2 regions of the Streptomyces sp. NPDC057616 genome follow, and region 2 is predicted to be linked to the other one. Evidence: predicted binding sites of a transcription regulator. Region 2 holds the regulator's gene; the other holds the start of a gene.
What was found. Region 2 encodes HrcA, which represses chaperone genes, less so after heat shock. Its sites were predicted from a motif close to TTNGCACTCNGNNNNNCNGAGTGCNAA; they were not measured.
Positions count from the first base shown of each region.

Region 1: a site for HrcA is predicted at 1,847-1,873, ahead of groES (co-chaperone GroES). Genes of this name have one in related genera too.

Region 1 covers NZ_JBHVGU010000005.1:151,052-156,475, forward strand. The annotation lists gene ACFU97_RS07835 (polysaccharide deacetylase family protein) at 21-950, shown strand; gene ACFU97_RS07840 (polysaccharide deacetylase family protein) at 947-1,753, shown strand; gene groES (co-chaperone GroES) at 2,018-2,326, shown strand; gene groL (chaperonin GroEL) at 2,444-4,069, shown strand; gene ACFU97_RS07855 (ester cyclase) at 4,131-4,838, opposite strand; gene ACFU97_RS07860 (SDR family NAD(P)-dependent oxidoreductase) at 4,919-5,424, opposite strand, start outside.
Region 2 covers NZ_JBHVGU010000021.1:122,221-127,644, forward strand. The annotation lists gene ACFU97_RS26155 (nitronate monooxygenase) at 1-490, opposite strand, end outside; gene dnaJ (molecular chaperone DnaJ) at 591-1,727, opposite strand; gene hrcA (heat-inducible transcriptional repressor HrcA) at 1,728-2,744, opposite strand; gene ACFU97_RS26170 (MBL fold metallo-hydrolase) at 2,896-3,624, shown strand; gene ACFU97_RS26175 (DUF3097 domain-containing protein) at 3,659-4,465, shown strand; gene hemW (radical SAM family heme chaperone HemW) at 4,915-5,424, opposite strand, start outside.

The DNA.
Region 1 (5,424 bases), on a different contig from region 2:
GCCTGCGAGGATCCGGCGCCATGCGAGCAGTAGGACAAAATGAAAAAAATCGGGCTCACCGTGACATGTGGGTCCGCGGCGGCCTCGCCGCCCTCGCCGCCGCGGCCGTCGTCTCGGGCTGCGCCTCGCCCGGCGGCCGCGACGCGCGCCCCGCCGCCGGACCGCAGGCGCTCAAGGCGCCTCCCGCCCGCGCCCTGGACTCCTACGCCACGAAGCTGCGCGCGGCCCACGCCGCCCGCGTCGCCGCGGCGCGGCACTGGAGCCTGGCGAGGGTCCCGCTCACGGCCCCGCCGCCACCCGAACACAAGCCGCGGATCACCGCCCGCGAGGGCTTCGAGGTGCGGGACCAGGAGGAACTGGACCTCCCGCCCGTCTTCACGACGATCCCCACCCGGCAGAAGATCGTCTTCCTGACCATCGACGACGGGTCCGACAAGGACCCGGACTTCTTGCGCATGATGAGTGACCTGAAGATCCCGTACACCGCGTTCCTGACCGACAAGGAGATCAAGGACGACTACGGGTACTTCCGCCGGATGCAGGCCGAGGGCCACACCCTGAACAACCACACCCTCACCCACCCCTACCTGCCCGGGCTGTCCTACGAGGAGCAGAAGCACGAGATCTGCGGCATGCAGGCCGTCATGAGGAAGCAGTTCGGCAGGGCGCCGACCGTCCTGCGCCCGCCGTTCGGCAACTACAACCGCGACACCCTGCGCGCCGCCAAGTCCTGCGGCATCAAGTACGCGCCCATCTGGGACGAGGAGGTCTACGTCGACCACTGGGAGTACCGCGAGGACGACCAGGACCTGCACCCCGGCGACATCGTGCTCACCCACTTCCGCGGCCGCGACGAGTGGAAGGGAACGATGGTCGACGACATGCGCCGCTTCCTGAACATGGTCACGGCCAAGGGCTACGCGGTGGCCCGCCTGGAGGACTACCTGTGAGGCCGAGGGTCCTGGCGGCCGGCGGGCTGGCCCTCGCCCTGCTCACCGGCTGCGCCCAGTCCGTCGACCCCATCGAGCGGCTGAGCGAGAAGGCGGCCCAGCGGGTGCGGCCGCACGAGCCGGCCGGGCGGGCGTACCACCGCTGGGGCCTCGCGGCCCCGCTGGCGCCCGCCCCGACGCCGTCCCGCGCCTCACCGGCCCGGGCGGCGGGCCGCGGCCTGCCCCCGGTCGTGCACCGCGTCCGCACCCGCGACAAGGTCGTCTTCCTGACCTACGACGACGGGGCCGAGAAGGACCCGCGGTTCGTCGACATGGTCCGCGAACTGCGCCTGCCCGTCAGCGTGTTCCTCACCGACAGCGTCGTGGGACCGGACTACGGCCACTTCGCCCGGCTCCGCTCGGCCGGCGCGGGCATCGAGAACCACACCCTGGACCACCCGTCCCTGCGCGGCCTGCCCTACGCCCGCCAGCGCGCCGAGATCTGCGGCCAGCAGGACAGGCTCCGCGCCCGCCTCGGCACCCGCCCCCGCCTCTTCCGCCCGCCCTACGGCGCCTACGACACCACCACCCGCCGGGCGGCCGCCGACTGCGGCATCTCGGGCCTGGTCCTGTGGCACGCGTCCATGACGGGCACCGGCGACCTGACGTACCCGCGGGGCGGCGAGAGCCTCCGGCCCGGCGACGTCGTCGCGGTGGACCCGGACGAGGGCACCGGCCTGACCCTCCGCCAGCGCACCGCGCGCCTGCTGCGCCGCGTGCAGGAGCAGGGGCTGACGGTGGGCCGCCTCGAGGATTACGTCTGACGTCCCCGGTGCCGGTCCGCTGCATTCAGGCCCGTCCGGCGTTCGAGGACGAGGCCCTTCAGGCCGGCAATCCCGGCCGACGCGCCGCGGGCATTGGCACTCCGCTTGACCGAGTGCTAATCCCGGTCATAGTCTCGGCCCTGGCACTCCCCACCGGAGAGTGCCAACAGCGACGGGCAGGTCCGGCACCCGCGACGACGGATCGACCTGGTCGCCACCTCAGACAGTTAACCCCGTGAGATCTCCGAAGGGGGAGGTCGGATCGTGACGACCGCCAGCTCCAAGGTTGCCATCAAGCCGCTCGAGGACCGCATCGTGGTCCAGCCGCTGGACGCCGAGCAGACCACGGCCTCTGGCCTGGTCATTCCGGACACCGCCAAGGAGAAGCCCCAGGAGGGCGTCGTCCTGGCCGTGGGCCCGGGCCGTTTCGAGAACGGCGAGCGTCTTCCGCTCGACGTCAAGACCGGCGACATCGTGCTGTACAGCAAGTACGGCGGCACCGAGGTGAAGTACAACGGCGAGGAGTACCTCGTCCTCTCGGCTCGCGACGTGCTCGCGATCGTCGAGAAGTAAGTCATCTCGCACACATTGCTTTGAGCTGCGCCCCTGGCCCCCGCGACCTTTAACAAGCCGGGCGCCCGGGGCGCAGCGCATTTTCCACCCCTGAAATCCGAGAGGGCTCCCGCTGTCATGGCGAAGATCCTGAAGTTCGACGAGGACGCCCGTCGCGCCCTCGAGCGCGGCGTCAACAAGCTGGCCGACACGGTCAAGGTGACGATCGGCCCCAAGGGCCGCAACGTCGTCATCGACAAGAAGTTCGGCGCTCCCACCATCACCAACGACGGCGTCACCATCGCCCGTGAGGTCGAGGTCGAGGACCCGTACGAGAACCTCGGTGCGCAGCTGGTGAAGGAGGTGGCGACCAAGACCAACGACATCGCGGGCGACGGCACCACCACCGCCACCGTGCTCGCCCAGGCGCTGGTGCGCGAGGGCCTGCGCAACGTCGCCGCGGGTGCCTCCCCGGCGCTGCTGAAGAAGGGCATCGACGCGGCCGTGGCCGCCGTCTCCGAGGACCTCCTCGCGACGGCCCGCCCGATCGACGAGAAGTCCGACATCGCCGCCGTGGCCGCGCTGTCCGCCCAGGACCAGCAGGTCGGCGAGCTCATCGCCGAGGCCATGGACAAGGTCGGCAAGGACGGTGTCATCACCGTCGAGGAGTCCAACACCTTCGGTCTGGAGCTGGACTTCACCGAGGGCATGGCCTTCGACAAGGGCTACCTGTCGCCGTACTTCGTGACGGACCAGGAGCGCATGGAAGCCGTCCTGGAGGACCCCTACATCCTCATCAACCAGGGCAAGATCGGCTCCATCTCCGACCTGCTGCCGCTGCTGGAGAAGGTCATCCAGGCCGGCTCCTCCAAGCCGCTGCTGATCATCGCCGAGGACGTCGAGGGCGAGGCCCTGTCGACCCTGGTGGTCAACAAGATCCGCGGCACCTTCAACGCCGTCGCGGTGAAGGCCCCCGGCTTCGGCGACCGCCGCAAGGCGATGCTGCAGGACATGGCCACCCTCACCGGTGCCACGGTCATCTCCGAGGAGGTCGGCCTCAAGCTCGACCAGGTCGGCCTGGACGTGCTGGGCTCCGCCCGCCGCATCACGGTCACCAAGGACGACACGACCATCGTGGACGGCGCCGGTGACTCCGCCGACGTCCAGGGCCGCATCGCCCAGATCAAGGCCGAGATCGAGAACACGGACTCCGACTGGGACCGCGAGAAGCTCCAGGAGCGCCTCGCGAAGCTGGCCGGCGGCGTGTGCGTGATCAAGGTCGGCGCCGCCACCGAGGTGGAGCTGAAGGAGAAGAAGCACCGTCTGGAGGACGCCATCTCCGCGACCCGCGCCGCGGTCGAGGAGGGCATCGTCTCCGGTGGTGGCTCCGCTCTGGTCCACGCCGTGAAGGTGCTCGAGGACAACCTCGGCAAGACCGGCGACGAGGCCACGGGTGTCGCGGTCGTCCGCCGCGCCGCCGTCGAGCCGCTGCGCTGGATCGCCGAGAACGCCGGCCTGGAGGGCTACGTCATCACCTCCAAGGTCGCCGAGCTCGAGAAGGGCCAGGGCTTCAACGCCGCCACCGGCGAGTACGGCGACCTGGTCAAGGCCGGCGTCATCGACCCGGTCAAGGTCACCCGCTCCGCCCTGGAGAACGCCGCCTCCATCGCCTCCCTGCTGCTCACGACCGAGACCCTGGTCGTCGAGAAGAAGGAAGAGGAAGAGCCGGCGGCCGCGGGCCACGGCCACGGCCACGCCCACTGACACCGGTCAGTACGAAGGCCCGGCACCCCGAGGGTGCCGGGCCTTCGCCCTTTTCCGCTGCCTAGCGCTCGAGCCCTTCCAGCGCTCCCAGCTGCGCCATCAGCCCGAGCCGGTCGTACTGCCACCAGCCCTCCACGATCTTCCCGTGGTCGCCGAACCGGAAGACGGTGGTGCCGGTCATGACCACCTTCCGGCCGGTGGGTGCGAGCCCCATGAACTCGCCCTTGTGCAGGGCGTTCCCGGTCCAGCGGGTGCACACGCGGTCGCCGTCGCAGATCTGGTCCTCGATCGTGAAGTCGAGGTCGAAGCCGCCCCGCCACATCTCGACCTCGCGCCGCATGGCGTCCATGCCCACGGCGTCCTGCTCGTTGCCGGGGTCGTGGTCGTGGTAGTTCTCGGCGAACAGGTTGTCGAGCGGCGGCAGCTCGCCGCGGGTGGCCACCGTCTCGAAGAACCGCCGCGCGGTGGCCGCGTACAGCTGCTCGTCCCGTACGACGTCGAGATCCGTGAAGGTGGGCATCTCGTCGCACAGGGCGACCATCTCCCGGAAGATCTTGTCGGTCTCCGGCAGGCCGGAGTTCCGCATCGCCTCCTCGTACGACGGGAACTCCACGATCTCGATGTAGTGCGACGCGTCCGACCGGTCCTTGCCGATCACGCTGTGCGTCGCCGTCCGCTTCCCCCTGGTCTGCTCGACCCATGTGTCCATCAGCCGGTTCATGTCGTCGAACCGGCTCGTCCTGCAGTCGATGATCTGAACGAAGGTCATGGTCGCCTCCGGTCCCTCCGGGTCCGGTTGAACAGCACCATTTTCCCACCATGGCGCCCTCGCGCCCGCTCACCGGAGGACTACTGCGGCCCGTACTTCCGCCCGGTGCGCGAGGTGATGCCGCCCAGCAGCCCGCGCGGGGTCACCTTCACGAGCCCCATCAGCGCCTTGTACCGCGGATCCGGGATCGACAGCGACTTCCCGCGCGCCAGGTCCGCGAGCGCGGCCGCCACCAGCTTGTCCGCGTCCAGCCACATCCAGCCGGGGATGTTGTCCGTCCCCATGCCGGCCCGCTGGTGGAACTCCGTCCGCACGAACCCCGGGCACAGCGCCATCAAGCGCACGCCGCTGCCCGCCAGATCGCGCGCGGCCCCCTGTGTGAACTGCACGACCCACGCCTTGGAGGCGCCGTAGGTGCCGCGCGGCACGAAGGCGGCCACGGACGCGACGTTGACGACGCCGCCGCGGCCGCGCTCCCGCATCGCCTCGGTGGCCGCCGCCGTGAGCCGCAGCACCGCCTCGCAGTGGACCTTCAGCATGGTCAGCTCGTCGGCCATCGCCACGTCGAGGAAACGGCCCTTGTTGC
Region 2 (5,424 bases):
CGCGCTCCACGGCGAGAGCCTCCTCCGCGGTCGTCGCGGCGACCAGGGTGAAGGTCCCGGCGCGGCGCAGGGAGTCGATCACCTCGCGGCTCGGCACGCCGAAGTGGAAGGAGACCACCGGCACGGGATTGTCGAGCAGTACCGCGAGCTTGGCGTCGAAGCCGTCGTCGCGGCCGCTGTCCGGGTCGCCGAGCTCGGTCTCGTACCAGGCGGCCTCGCCGGCCAGCTGGTGGGCGTAGATCTCGACCGCGCCGGGGTCGGCGTGGTCGGGCTGCGGCAGGAACAGGTTCACGCCGAAGGGGCGGGTGGTCAGCCCGCGGAGCTGCTTGATCTCCTGGTACATGCCGTCGGCCGTCTTGTACCCGGCGGCAAGGAACCCCAGCCCGCCCGCCTCGGACACGGCCTGGGCGAGGTGGGGCACGGAGACGCCGCCCGCCATGGGGGCCTGCACGATCGGATGAGGGAAGAGATCGGTCAGAGCGGAGGACATGACGGCATGTTGTCACGTCCTCCGTACAAGTCCGAATCCGCCCGTCCCCTTCGTACGGGCCGCCCGTGCCCTGCGTACGGGCGGCCGTGACGGGTGTGGCTCAGCGGCCGTTGAAGGCGTCCTTCAAGCGCGAGAACAGCCCTTGCTGGCCCGGCTGGAACTGCCCCTGCGGGCGCTCCTCGCCGCGCAGCTTCGCCAGCTCGCGCAGCAGCCGCTCCTGGTCGGGGTCGAGCTTGTTCGGGGTCTGCACCTCGACGTGCACGATGAGGTCGCCGCGGCCGCCGCCCCGCAGATGCGTCACGCCCCGGCCGTGCAGGGGGATGGACTGGCCGGACTGGGTGCCGGGCCGGATGTCGACCTCCTCCATGCCGTCCAGCGTCTCCAGCGGCACCTTGGTGCCGAGGGCCGCCGCGGTCATCGGGATCGTCACCGTGCAGTGCAGGTCGTCGCCGCGCCGCTGGAACGTGGAGTGCGGCAGCTCGTGGATCTCGACGTAGAGGTCGCCGGCCGGGCCGCCGCCGGGGCCGACCTCGCCCTCGCCCGCGAGCTGGATGCGGGTGCCGTTGTCGACGCCGGCCGGGATCTTGACCGTGAGCGTACGGCGGGAGCGGACCCGGCCGTCGCCCGCGCACTCCGGGCAGGGGCTGGGCACCACGGTGCCGAAGCCCTGGCACTGCGGGCACGGCCGCGAGGTCATGACCTGGCCCAGGAAGGACCGGGTGACCTGCGAGACCTCACCGCGGCCGCGGCACATGTCGCAGGTCTGCGCGGAGGTGCCCGGCGCCGCGCCCTCACCGTTGCAGGTGGAGCAGACGATCGCCGTGTCGACCTGGATGTCCTTCGTCGTGCCGAAGGCCGCCTCGTCGAGCTCGATCTCCAGCCGGATCATCGCGTCCTGGCCCCGGCGCGTGCGCGAGCGCGGACCGCGCTGCGACGCCGTGCCGAAGAAGGCGTCCATGATGTCGGAGAAGTTGCCGAAGCCACCGGCGCCGAAGCCGCCCGCGGCGCCGCCGCCCGCCTGCGAGAGCGGGTCGCCGCCGAGGTCGTAGACCTGCTTCTTCTGCGGGTCCGAGAGCACCTCGTAGGCGGCGTTGATCTCCTTGAACCGCTCCTGGGTCTTCGGGTCCGGGTTGACGTCCGGGTGCAGCTCGCGTGCGAGCCGCCGGAAGGCCTTCTTGATCTCTTCCTGCGACGCGTCGCGGCGCACGCCTAGAACGGCGTAGTAGTCCGTGGCCACTTACGACTCCGCCAGGATCTGTCCGACGTACCGTGCCACTGCGCGTACCGCTCCCATCGTTCCCGGGTAGTCCATGCGGGTCGGTCCGACCACGCCGAGCTTGGCGACTGCCTCGCCGCCCGAACCGTAGCCCACCGACACCACAGAAGTGGAGTTGAGTCCCTCGTAGGCGTTCTCATGACCGATGCGTACGGTCATGCCCGAATCTCCGGCCTCCCCAAGCAACTTGAGGAGCACGACCTGCTCCTCAAGCGCCTCCAGCACGGGGCGGATGGTGAGGGGGAAGTCATGTCCGAAGCGCGTGAGATTGGCGGTGCCGCCGATCATCAGCCGCTCCTCGTTCTCCTCGACGAGTGTCTCCAGGAGGGTGGAGAGCACCGTCGAGACCGTACCCCTGTCCTCGACGTCGAAGCCCTCGGGCAGGTCCTCGACCAGGCGCGGGACGTCCGCGAAGCGGCGGCCGGCGACCCTGCTGTTGAGCCGCGCCCGCAGATCCGCGAGCGAGGCCTCCCCGAACGGCGCCGGGCAGTCGACCATGCGCTGCTCGACCCGGCCGGTGTCGGTGATCAGCACCAGCATCACCCGCGCGGGGGCGAGCGAGAGCAGCTCCACGTGCCGCACCGTCGAGCGGGTCAGCGAGGGGTACTGCACGACGGCGACCTGCCGGGTCAGCTGCGCGAGCAGCCGCACGGTCCGCGCCACCACGTCGTCCAGGTCGACCGCGCCGTCGAGGAAGTTCTGGATGGCCCGCCGCTCGGGCCCGGTCATCGGCTTGACGCCGGCGAGCTTGTCGACGAACAGGCGGTAGCCCTTGTCGGTCGGGATGCGCCCGGCGCTGGTGTGCGGCTGCGCGATGTAGCCCTCGTCCTCCAGGGCCGCCATGTCGTTGCGCACGGTGGCCGGGGAGACGCCGAGGCCGTGCCGCTCGGTCAGGGCCTTGGAGCCCACCGGCTCCTCGGTGCCGACGTAGTCCTGGACGATGGCACGCAGTACCTGGAGCCGTCGTTCACTCAGCATCGCGCACACCTCCAGAAAATCGTCCCCGGGCGCTTCGCCTGGCACTCTGTCCATCCGAGTGCCAGAGTTCCCCGGCCCAGTGTACGGCGGTGGGGTACGCCCCGGGCAAGGCAGTCCCTGCCGGACCGGCCCGTACCGCTAGCGTCGCCGTATGACGGTGACTTGGGAAGAGCTCGGGTGGGAGCGGGTGGCGGCCGGGGTCGGGCGCTGCCGGCTTCCGCGCTGGGACTGCACGGCGGGCCTGGTCGTCGGCGAGGGCACGGCGCTCCTGATCGACGCGGGCTCCAGCCTGGCGGAGGGCACACGGCTGCGCACCGAGGCGGAGCGGCTCACCGGTCACCGTGTGACCCATCTCGCCCTCACGCATCCGCACTTCGACCACGTCTTCGGGACGGCGGCCTTCGCCGGTACGCAGGTGTACGGCGCGGTGGGCATGGACGCCCTGTTCGAGGCGCGGCAGGCGCGCGAGGAACTGCGCTCGGACGCGGTGGCCAACGGCCTGGACGCACAGGCGGCCGAGGAGGCCGTGGACGCGCTGACCGGTCCCCGCCACCACGTCTCCGGCGAGTGGACCCTCGACCTGGGCGGCGGCCGGCAGGTCCTGCTGGCGAACGTGGGCCCCGGCCACACCGCCCACGACCTGGCGGTGCTGGTGCCGGGCTCGCCCGAGGTGGTCTTCTGCGGCGACCTGGTCGAGGAGTCCGGGGAACCGCAGGCCGGGTCCGACGCCGTGCCGTCGCACTGGCCCGCCGCGCTCGACCGGCTGCTCGCGCTGGGCGGCGAGGACGCGCTGTACGTGCCCGGTCACGGAGCGGTGGTGGACGCGCGGTTCGTGCGGGCCCAGCGGGACGAGCTGGCGGCGCGTTTCGGCGTGTCGTGACCACCGGCCCGCCGGTTCTCCTATCGTCATCCGAATGCGCCAGTACTCCGCCGACCTCACCCCTCCGTGGAAGAAGCCCAGGCCGGTCCCGGAGGTGGCGGCCGAGCCGGGTCTGGTGGTCGAGGAGCCGGGCACCGGTTTCTGCGGCGCGGTGATCCGCTGCGAGGCGGGCACGGTGACGCTGGAGGACCGCTTCGGCAAGCACCGGGTGTTCCCTCTGGAGCCGCGCGGGTTCCTGCTGGAGGGCCGGGTGGTGACGCTCGTGCGCCCGTCCTCGGGCCCGGCCCGCCCCTCCCGTACTGCGTCCGGTTCGGTCGCCGTCCCGGGCGCACGCGCGCGGGTGGCCCGCGCCGGCCGCATCTACGTCGAGGGGCGGCACGACGCGGAGCTGGTCGAGAAGGTGTGGGGCGACGACCTGCGCGTCGAGGGCGTGGTCGTGGAGTATCTCGGGGGCGTCGACGACCTGCCGTCGATCGTGGCCGAGTTCGACCCCGGCCCGGACGCCCGGCTCGGCGTCCTGGTCGACCATCTGGTGCCGGGGACGAAGGAGTGGCGCATCGCCGAGTCGGTGGGCAGCGAGCACGCCCTGGTCGTCGGCCATCCGTACATCGACATCTGGGAGGCGGTGAAGCCGGCCGCCGTCGGCATCGACGCCTGGCCGCGCGTCCCGCACGGGCAGGACTGGAAGACGGGCGTGTGCCGCGCGCTGGGCTGGCCCGCGGAGAACACCGGGGCCGTGTGGCAGGCGATCCTGAAGCGGGTGGACTCCTACAAGGACCTGGAGCCGGAGCTGCTGGGCCGCGTCGAGGAGCTGATCGACTTCGTGACGGCGCCGGTCTGACGGCGCGGGGCCTCGCGGCGCCCGCGGCCGGGTCTCCTCCCCGCACAGCAGCTTCCGCGGGGCGAAGCGCCACAGGGCCCGCTCGCACCCGGAGCGGCACAGGGTGTCGTCGACGCCGATCCCGGCCGGCGCGTCCCAGCGGACCGGTACGGCCTCTCCTCGCCTCAGCATCCACAGGCCGGTGGCATCGAAGGCGACGCTGCTGTCGCGCTCCCGCCAGGCGAGCGGGAACAGCCACACGTCGAGCGGTCCGGCCGCCAGGACGAACACCAGGTCCGCCCGGCCACCGCCGTCGAGGACGGCGCGCAGCCCGAGCCGGCACAGGGCGCCGAGCAGCACGAAGACCGGCACCTGGATCGGCGGTCGCCGCCGTCCCCACCGCACCACGGCGGCGTTCCCGCTCGGCCGTTCGTCGGCGATCACGAGCGGGCAGTCCAGCCGAGGGCGCGTCAGTCCACCAGGTCCCTGACCACGGCGTCCGCCAGCAGCCGGCCGCGCAGCGTCAGCACGGCCCGGCCCTCCTCGTACGGGCCCTGCTGCAGCAGCTCGTCGGCGAGCGCGCGGCGGGCGGCCGCGCGCCCCTCCGGCTTCAGCAGGTCCAGCGGCACGCCCTCGCGCAGCCGCAGCTCCAGCAGGACGCGCTCCACCCGGCGGTCCTCCTCGGTGAGGAGCTCGCGGCCGGCGCCCGGGGAGCGGCCCTGCGCCAGGGCCGCCGCGTACGCGCCGGGGTGCTTCACGTTCCACCAGCGCACCCCGCCGACGTGGGAGTGCGCGCCGGGGCCCGCGCCCCACCAGTCCGCGCCGCGCCAGTACAGCTCGTTGTGCAGGCACCGGGCCTCGGCGGTGGTGGCCCAGTTGGAGACCTCGTACCAGTCGAAGCCGGCCGCGGACAGGACGTCGTCGGCGATCAGGTACCGGTCCGCGTGGACGTCGTCGTCCGTCATCGGGATCTCGCCGCG